Regions from separate parts of the Bacillus songklensis genome, predicted to be linked through region 1. Evidence: riboswitches for the same ligand, from Rfam matches in the RefSeq annotation. Region 1 holds a riboswitch; each other region holds the start of a gene.

Region 1 (3,276 bases):
GCGGAGGATCCGCGCAATCATAAATATTCTCCGTTTCGCGGTCATTCCTTCTTGAAAAAGGCTGTTGCACGTTTTTATGAACGAGAATACGGAGTAACGGTCAATCCGGATAAAGAGGTGGCCATTTTGTTTGGTGGTAAAGCGGGACTTGTAGAGATTCCGCAATGTTTATTGAATCCAGGTGACACTGTCCTTGTGCCGGATCCCGGTTATCCTGATTACTGGTCGGGAGTAGAGCTTGCCCGCGCCAATATGGAAATGATGCCTCTTCGGGCTGAACGTCATTTTCTGCCAAACTATGAAGAAATTCCAGAAGAAGTAAAGCAGGCAGCTAAATTGATGTTTTTGAACTATCCGAATAACCCGACCGGTGCGATAGCGACAGCTGAATTTTTTGAAGAAACCGTAGCGTTGGCGAAAAAGCATGACATCTGTGTGGTCCATGATTTTGCCTATGGAGCTATCGGTTTCAACGGAAAGAAGCCTGTCAGCTTTTTGCAAGCTGAAGGAGCAATGGATATCGGAATCGAAATTTATACGTTCTCCAAAACATATAACATGGCCGGCTGGCGCGTTGGTTTTGCGGTTGGAAACGAGAGTGTGATCGAAGCGATCAACTTATTACAAGACCATTTATATGTGAGCATTTTCGGTGCCATTCAAGCAGCAGCTGCAGAGGCCCTTCTTGCATCCCAAAGCTGCGTGGACGAACTGTCAGAGCTTTATGAATCCCGTCGTAATGTTCTGATTGATGGACTTCAGAAAATCGGTTGGGATGTGAAGGCTCCTGAAGGCTCATTTTTTGCCTGGCTTCCCGTCCCGGAAGGATATACATCCGAGCAATTTGCTGATCTTTTATTGGAGGAAGCGAAAGTGGTCGTAGCTCCGGGAATCGGATTTGGAAAGTATGGGGAAGGGTATGTGCGTGTTGGGCTATTAACGGATAAAGACCGCCTTCAAGAAGCTGTCAACCGAATTGAAAAATTAAATTTATTTACAAAAAATAATTGACAAAGAAAAAAATTCCTGTCATAATCCAAATTACATTGTGTGAAACGAACTTTTTAGAAAATAACATAAATAAGCAACTTTCTTATCAAGAGCAGGTGGAGGGACGAGCCCGATGAAGCCCGGCAACCGACTTAACGACGATTACTGTTAAGCACGGTGCTAATTCTTGCAGCGCGATGCTGAGAGATAAGAAGAGTGCTAGTCATTAGCCTCTTCTTAATGAAGGGGCTTTTATTTTTGTCGCTCTCGAAAAAAGGACGATAAAAATAAAGGCACTTGGATAAAGGACAACCAAGTACCTAAAGGAAAAATGATGAGATGCATGAACAGCCAATGATAAAAGATCATAACGAAAGCAAAAATTACAGCAAAGGAGAAGACAAACATGAGTGAAGTGATTGCGAGTTATTTGATTCACGACCCATCGGGGAATTGGGAGAAAAAGGCGGAAGGCATTGCCTTAGGGTTAACGATCGGTTCATGGACGAATTTGCCGCTGTTGGAACAGGAACAACTGAAAAAGCATAAAGGACGCGTTGTTTCAATCGCACCGTTACAAGATTGTGACCGCGTAAATCAATACTTAGATAAACAAGTGGCACAGGCCATTATCAAAATTGCATATCCGGCGGCCAATTTTTCAGCTGACTTGCCAGCTGTTTTAACAACGGTTTTCGGAAAATTATCACTTGATGGAAAAGTGAAATTGATTGATTTGGAGTTTCATGGTGACTTGCTTCAAGCTTTTCCCGGCCCTCGTTTCGGGGTTGAGGGGATTCGTAAGAAACTAGGTGTGTACGACCGCCCGCTTGTCATGAGTATTTTTAAAGGAGTGATTGGACGCGACATTCAGTATTTAACCGAGCAGCTTCGCGAGCAAGCACTTGGGGGCGTCGATTTAGTGAAGGATGATGAAATTTTATTCGATAACGAACTTACCCCCTTTGAAAAGCGCATCGTGGAAGGGAAGCGTGTTTTGGATGAAGTGTATGAAGAAACTAGACATCGTACGTTATATGCCGTCAATTTAACGGGTCGTACCTTCGAGCTGAAAGAAAAAGCGAGACGTGCGGCAGAGCTTGGGGCGGATGCATTATTGTTCAATGTGTTTGCCTACGGTCTGGATGTATTGCAGGCATTGCGTGAAGATGATGAAATCGGCCTTCCAATCATGGCCCATCCGGCAGTCAGCGGAGCATCCACACCGTCCGAGTTTTATGGGTTCTCGTATTCTCTGTTACTTGGAAAGCTGCTCCGTATAACAGGTGCTGATTTCTCATTATTCCCATCTCCATATGGCAGTGTGGCATTACCGTTTGAAGATGCAGTGAGTATCAGTGATGAACTTATACACCCGAGCAAGCAGCTAAAGCAGTCGTTTCCGGTTCCGTCAGCCGGCATCCATCCTGGTATGGTTCCTCTGTTGATTCGTGATTTTGGCATCGATTCTGTTATCAATGCCGGCGGTGGGGTGCATGGCCACCCAGACGGGGCGGCAGGAGGCGGTCGTGCTTTCCGTGATGCTATCGATGCGGTGTTAAACGGCCAAACACTCCAAGAAGCAGCCCAACAATCCGAGTCGCTTAAAAAGGCCATTGAACTGTGGGGCACGGTAGAGGTGACATCGTGAAGAAGCCAGTCATTTTTTGCGACTTCGATGGAACGGTTACAAACAGCGATAACATCATTGCGATCATGAAACAATTTGCTCCCTCAGAGTGGGAAGCCATTAAAGATGATGTACTCGCACAAAACGTGTCGGTAAAAGAAGGGGTCGGAAAGATGTTTTCCCTTCTTCCGACAAGCTTAAAACAAGAGATCATAGATTTTTTGTTGCATAAGGCTGAAATTCGAGAAGGGTTCTCGGAATTTGTTGCTTTTACAAGGCAGGAAGGCATTCCCCTTTATATCGTAAGCGGGGGTATCGATTTCTTTGTCCATCGTTTGCTTGATGGATTAGTAGAAAAAGAGAGCATTTATTGTAACGGCTCTGATTTCAGTGGTGAGACAATTACGATAACATGGCCTCATTCATGTGATGATGAGTGCAGCAATGATTGCGGTTGCTGCAAGCCTTCGATCATTCGAAAGCTTGAAAAAGAAGACGAGTTTAAAATCGTCATCGGCGATTCCATCACGGACTTGCAAGCAGCCAAAGTGGCAAATGCTGTTATCGCGAGAGATTTCTTAATCGAAAAATGCGAAGAACTGCAAATTCCATATCGTCCATTTGCGACGTTTTATGATGTAATCCATCATGTGAAA
Region 2 (3,276 bases), on a different contig from region 1:
CTTACAGTACGTGACCATAATAGATTGAAATGTTGGAAAATCATACTGATTTCTTGGCGCGCTTTTCGAAGTTTTTCACCTTTAATTTTTCCGATGTCGTTTCCTGCCACTTGAACTGTTCCTTCTGTCGGAGTCTCTAATCCATTCAACAAACGAATCAAGGAGCTTTTACCGGCACCGCTGTATCCGATGATTCCGAATATTTCTCCAGGCTTGATCTGTAAATCTACATTGTTAACGGCTGTAACTATTCCATGCTTAGCACGGTAAACCTTTTTGACACCTGTTAATGTAATCATGCATTCTCACCTTCTTTTCGTTAAACTCGTTGTTATTCATCTTCCCCCGAACAGTTGCTTATAAATAAAAAGCCTTTCTGCATATGAATATGAGCAGAAAGGCTTTGTCATAGTTCCTTTCTCTCATCTTCCAAAGCTTAAACATGCTTTGTAGGAATTGGCACCATTTCAGCCATAACTGACGGTTGCCGGGTTTCATCGGGCCCAGTCCCTCCACCTCTCTTGATAAGAGTACTTATCGTTTCAAATATTCAGTTTATGTTAAGCAATTGTCGATTGTTGTCTAAAAGGTACGAAAGTGATTGTAGCACGTCCATATATCAGTGTCAATGAATTTGTTTTATTTTTCGTGCTATTTCTAATAGTTACCAAACACCGAATGTTCAGCTGTTCTGCTGAACGAGAATCAAACATTCACCGCAGAAGAGGTTAATCCAGTCGCCTCTTTAATTGCTTGCTCTAAATCCTCCACTAAATCATCGATATGCTCGATTCCCACGGATAAGCGAATAAGATCTTCACTTACTCCTGCGGCCTTCAGCTGTTCGGCATTTAATTGCTGATGCGTCGTGCTGGCAGGATGAATAATAAGACTCTTGGCATCTCCAACATTGGCGACATGAGACCACAGCTTAACCGAATTGATTAATTTCTGCCCGGCTCCCCTGCCCCCTTTAATTCCAAATACCAGCACAGCGCCGGCTCCTTTTGGCAAATATTTTTTCGCTTCTTCATGTTGAGGATGATCCTCAAGCTCAGGATATAGCACCCAATCAACGGCAGGATGCTGCTGCAAATATTCAACCACCTTTCTTACGTTGGCGATATGCTCTTTCATGCGTACATGGAGCGTCTCAAGCCCTAAGCTAAACTGAAAAGCATTAAACGGACTCATAGATACGCCAATATCCCGCAACAATTGAACTCTTGCTTTGACAATGTACGCAAGCGGCCCTAATGCTTCAGCATAGACAATATTGTGGTAACTTGGATCAGGCGTTGTAAATCCCGGGAATTTCGGTGAGTTCCAATCAAAATTCCCTCCATCTACGATAGCGCCCCCTAATGTTGTCCCGTTCCCCAACAACCATTTCGTAGCGGAATGAATAACGATATCGGCTCCATATTCAATCGGACGGCATAAATAAGGAGTTGCGAACGTATTATCCACAATTAACGGAATACCTGCTTCATGAGCGATTTCTGCTACCTTTTCAATGTCCAATACATTTAAGCTTGGATTACCGATCGTTTCAGCATAAAGAGCTTTCGTTTTTGGTGTAATGGCATGACGGAAGTTCTCAGGATTGGAAGGGTCAACGAATTTAGTCGTAATTCCGTAGCGCGGCAGTGTCGTGTCAAACAAATTGTATGTTCCTCCGTATAGATTGGATGCAGATACAATTTCATCCCCTGCCCCGGCTAGATTCAAAATGGCGGTCGTAATAGCGGCCATCCCACTTGCTACGGCTAAACTCCCCACTCCGCCTTCCAGCTGAGCGATTCGCTCTTCAAACGTTGTCACTGTCGGGTTATGTATCCGGGTATAAATATAGCCTGGTTCCTTTAAAGCAAATAAATCGGCAGCATGGTCTGTATCCTTAAATTGATAAGCATTTGACATATAAATCGGGAGCGAACGTGCTCCTGTTACAGGATCAGGATTTAATCCCCCGTGAATCCCGATTGTTTCTAAACGGTAAGATTTTTTGTCTCCCATTTTCCAACTCTCCTTTTTAAAAGATAACACCCCTCTTCTTAAGAAGAGGGGTATCGTCTCTTCTTATCTTTCAGAGCGTCTCTACTCTGCTGGAATTAGCACCGTGTCGAATAACCGGTTGCCGGGCTTCAAAGGGCCAGTCCCTCCACCTCTCTCGATAAGTTTGATTTTTATATAAATTCTGCTTCATTGACAGCGGATCTTACAAATAAATAGTATCACATTTCAGAAAATTAAATCAACCATATTAACCTTTGTAAGCTCGTTCAAGATAAAAAAACAGAAAGGCGCAAGCAGAAGAAGGACCCGTCATGAAAATCCGGCAAAATCAAGGGATTCAATGACGGGCCCTTTCAATAAAAATCAATTTTTATGATTGATTGGAGACTTATGGGACACCCTCCTGCAATGAACCGTCATGAAAAATCCAAGAAAATGACGGATTTCAGTGACGGTTCATCGCAGAAAAAATAGATGACCGCCCTTCCCCGGAGGCTTTTGAGTCATCCCCTTTTCATAGCGAAAAACTTTTTAATTCCTCTAATAAATACTCGATGGAATGAAAGGCATATATTTTCTTTTTAACTTGATTGTTCTCTATCATGATTAAACATGGCACGCTTTCAATGGCGTATATTTCAGCTTTATCGGGCATAAAGTTTAAGTTGCACATTCCTATTTCCACATCAGGAAGCAAGGCTTCTGTTACCGTCAGCATTTTCTTCGCTAACTGGCATGTCCCGCATAAAGGTGTATGGAAAAAAACAATCACCCGATCATTTTCTTTCAATTGTCTGTCAAGTTGTGTTTCTGTCCAATCGATCATGAAGGTCAATCCATTTCTATTTTTATATTAAATATTCTGCATTTACATCTATATTAGCACTTAATAATACGGTCGCAATATGATTTTTAGGTGCAGCAGCCACTTCTCTATACATTTTGTCGATGTATAGGTGTTCTGCCTCAGGTAATTCCCGCTTAAATTGCTTTCGGAGTTTATTTCCGGAGTCATCTGAGTCCACCAGAATATAGACCTCTTTCTGATAAATTGTGTCAATGATCTCATCCAGCCGAGCCACACTAATGGTGCCGTTTGTGCAAATAATTTCAATTGGCTCCTTAATAATACTCTCGATTCGCTTCTTATCAGATCTGCCTTCCACAATAATCACTTTTCCAGTCTCTTCTACCAACATAGCCATCACCCATTATTCATCAGTTGTATACGAGGGCGAAGATATCCCTACATTATAC
Region 3 (3,276 bases), on a different contig from region 1:
AATGGCGAAAAAAACGAAATAAAAAATGTTCAGGCAAGAAAAAATACCTCCCACATAGATTGATTTTATTATTTCCCAATCTTGATGAAGGTATAATATAAACATTATGTCCTAAGCTTTTGGCTCGAAAAATTCAACCCATTCTCCATCCGGTCCATAGAAAAATAAATATTTTGCTCCGTTTGGCAATGTTGTGATTTCCTCATCGACAAAAGTAACGTTTAATTCTTTTAACCGTTCTTTTTCTTTTTCCAAATCGGAGACAGTAAAAGCCACATGGTGGACCTTTCCCTCAGTGGGTAAATCGCTTCTGTAACCTTGGATGAGTTCAATGATGATTTGTCCATGAAATCCCAAAAAGACCAGGCTAATTTCCGGTAATGACATGAAATCATTCCCCTCTTTAAAAGTAATTAATGTAATAGGAAAGTAGTGAACGTAAAAGTCATCATTCTCTTTTGAATGGGAGTGATGAAAATTGCTTATGTAAAAGTAGTGTTAGGTTTTCTTACATAAATTTTTTTATTATACTTATATCAGAATAATATGGCAATATGTAATAGCTCTATTTTCCTCTTGGAAAAAAAGAGGAAAATACAGGTTTTTCGAGAGGAGGAAGAATGTATCTATTTAGAGAATAGGGTTATTGGTTGAATGAATGGGATATAACGTGCCATCCAAGGCAAAAGAAATGCGCCCCGTTTCTTCAGAGACTACCAATATAAGGGCATCCGAACGTTCTGACAAGCCGATGGCTGCGCGATGGCGTGTTCCTACTTTCTTTTGAGTAGTAACGATTGAGGACAACGGCAAAACATTTGCTGCTGACACGATTTCATTGCCTCTAATGAGAACTGCGCCGTCATGAAGGGGACTTCCTGGATAAAAGATGGACTCAAGCAGAGTGTTCGTTAAAGTCGCTCCGATTGGCACCCCTTTTTGAATGAGACTTCCAACAGTCTGGGTGCGCTCAATTACAATAAGAGCCCCGTGTCTTCTTTCAGATAGATGATGGGCGGCCAGAGATAAAGCCATATGATTTGGGGTGTGGGGGGATAAATACTGCTGTAAATAATAAGAAGCCGCCACAGACTGAATTTCATTGAATTGTTTTTGTAAGGTTTCAAAATCGCATAAGATACAATACTCATCATGATCAAGGCTACTAATCAACTTTTCGGTCTCGAGCATGATTTGTGTTAAGTTTTGCTTGAGCTGGTCTTTAATGGTGTTTGTTAGTGAGAAAGCATGTAAATCCATTGCATTAAGCCTCCAATATGATAACCGTTCCGAAAAACAGATGTTTATTCTGGCAGAACCCTTCATCATCAGGAGGGATCTCTCACTGCTGAAAGGTTCACTTTATTTGTAATGTTTACGAAACAAGGGGGTTTATGCATGAAACAAAAATGATTTCTATGCTCATTATGAATACATATGCTAATATGCTATAATAAAAAGGTTATTTTTTACTTATATATGTGAAACAATTCGCAATAGAAGGAGGTAAAGATGCATCCCTCAAATAAACATGAAAAGCTCCTGGTCATTGTTTGTTTTGTGGTAGCCGTTATTATGCTGTTATCCTTTGCGAGAAATTTTTTTAGTTGAATGAACATAAATAAAAGTTGGATGCCCTATATGAGGAATACTTTTCCTTTATATTTTTTGTGGAATATTTTGAAATATTAGTTGACAATTGACCATGATATGTTAAAATTTGAAAAAACGAACTTATCAAGAGTGGTGGAGGGAACTGGCCCGTGGAAACCCGGCAACCTGCAAATGCAAAAGCAAGGTGCTAATTCCAGCAAAATGTAAACCATTTTGGAAGATAAGGTAAAATAGATTACCTCAACAGTCTTTCTGGAATGGAGGGCTTTTTTATTTGTAATGAATAATGGTGATTGAGCATTCGTCTCTAAGGAGGGCTGTGATGGTAAAGCAAGAAAATATAGATGAAGTATGGAAAAACGTTGTGAAAATGTTGGAGACCATGAAATATGGATCCATTACGCTGGTTGTGCAGGACGGAAAAGTTGTCCAGCTTGAAAAAAACGAAAAAGTAAGGATTCGTTAACAAGTCGCTGACTAGAAAAACTAAAGGCGGTTTTAACCGTTTATAGAGTTAAAACCGCCTTTTTTTATCGGAATAGGCAGTTTTGCCTAATAAGAAGAAAGAGGAGGTTTTAATTTGACAGACCGTTTAACATTTCTAAGTTGGAATGAAGATACTCCCGATTTTCCAACAGATAATGAAACAAAAGGAGCCATTCCGGCTCTAGAGTGGGCTTTTGAGCATTACGGTGATTCTATCGTATACGCCTGCAGCTTTGGGATAGAGGGAATTGTGTTAATTGATTTAATCTCGAAAGTAAAGGAAGACGCCGAAATTGTTTTCCTGGATACCAACTTGCATTTCAAAGAGACATATGAAGTGATTGATGCCATCAAACAAAGATTTCCAAAGTTAAATATCGTCATGCAAAAGCCGGATCTGGATTTGAAAGAACAAGAGATTCTATATGGAGAAGAATTGTGGAAGAGCAATCCAAATCTATGCTGTAATATACGTAAAATTATCCCATTACAACGTGCTCTGGAAGGAGCGGATGCATGGATATCGGGCTTGAGAAGGGAGCAATCTCCATCAAGAAGTAAAACCGAGTTTGTGAATCGGGATTTTCGCTTCCAAAAAGTGAAAGTTTGTCCGCTGATTCATTGGACATGGAAAGAAATTTGGCGATACGTCTATAAATTCGATTTACCTTATAATCGTTTACACGATCAAGGGTATCCGAGCATCGGTTGTGAACCTTGTACGTCTCCTGCTTATGATTTAAATGATCTCCGTTCAGGTAGATGGTCAGGACAGCAAAAGGTTGAATGCGGCCTTCATGAGTCATAAGAGAGAAGTTGAAGTGACATGTTGATTATACCGGCTTTTGTCATCGCTCTTTTCTTTGCTATAAACATCGGAGCAAGCGGAGCGGCCGCTGCTATGGGAGTGTCTTACGGTTCTGGAGCTATTAAACGTCCGGGCACAGCACTTTTTATATGCGCAATCGGCGTTTTTTAGGGGCATATATGGCAAAAGCGTATCGTGACCCAAATGTTAAAGGTTTGGATTGTGTCACCAATCGTTTCCCTTGTCATTTCCTATGTATTAGTAACCCTTTTGTTGAAGGGAGACTTTTATGCTTTTGTAGTTTTAGCCAGCGGTTGTCTGGCTACGGTTGGAATCATCAGTTTGATGAAAACCGCAAAAGAGGAGGA

What was found. Region 1 has a riboswitch for S-adenosylmethionine ahead of mtnW (2,3-diketo-5-methylthiopentyl-1-phosphate enolase). Riboswitches for the same ligand answer to the same signal wherever they lie in the genome.
Region 2: linked by a shared signal. The riboswitch ahead of ACFOU2_RS25230 (O-acetylhomoserine aminocarboxypropyltransferase/cysteine synthase family protein) and the one ahead of mtnW (2,3-diketo-5-methylthiopentyl-1-phosphate enolase) in region 1 are both predicted to bind S-adenosylmethionine.
Region 3: linked by a shared signal. The riboswitch ahead of ACFOU2_RS25600 (YezD family protein) and the one ahead of mtnW (2,3-diketo-5-methylthiopentyl-1-phosphate enolase) in region 1 are both predicted to bind S-adenosylmethionine.

What each region holds. Positions count from the first base shown of each region.
Region 1 is NZ_JBHRZT010000026.1:26,455-29,730, reverse strand. It holds gene ACFOU2_RS07245 (pyridoxal phosphate-dependent aminotransferase) at 1-1,011, shown strand, start outside; SAM riboswitch class I at 1,091-1,204, shown strand; gene mtnW (2,3-diketo-5-methylthiopentyl-1-phosphate enolase) at 1,397-2,641, shown strand; gene ACFOU2_RS07235 (2-hydroxy-3-keto-5-methylthiopentenyl-1-phosphate phosphatase) at 2,638-3,276, shown strand, end outside.
Region 2 is NZ_JBHRZT010000073.1:423,091-426,366, reverse strand. It holds gene ACFOU2_RS25235 (methionine ABC transporter ATP-binding protein) at 1-299, opposite strand, end outside; SAM riboswitch class I at 420-531, opposite strand; gene ACFOU2_RS25230 (O-acetylhomoserine aminocarboxypropyltransferase/cysteine synthase family protein) at 706-2,019, opposite strand; SAM riboswitch class I at 2,080-2,183, opposite strand; gene ACFOU2_RS25225 (thioredoxin family protein) at 2,534-2,845, opposite strand; gene ACFOU2_RS25220 (toprim domain-containing protein) at 2,868-3,218, opposite strand.
Region 3 is NZ_JBHRZT010000073.1:489,020-492,295, forward strand. It holds gene ACFOU2_RS25585 (ion channel) at 1-37, opposite strand, end outside; gene ACFOU2_RS25590 (VOC family protein) at 112-486, opposite strand; gene cdaS (sporulation-specific diadenylate cyclase CdaS) at 631-1,260, opposite strand; SAM riboswitch class I at 1,732-1,841, shown strand; gene ACFOU2_RS25600 (YezD family protein) at 1,937-2,080, shown strand; gene ACFOU2_RS25605 (phosphoadenylyl-sulfate reductase) at 2,195-2,908, shown strand; partial or broken gene ACFOU2_RS25610 (inorganic phosphate transporter) at 2,927-3,073, shown strand; gene ACFOU2_RS25615 (hypothetical protein) at 3,088-3,276, shown strand, end outside.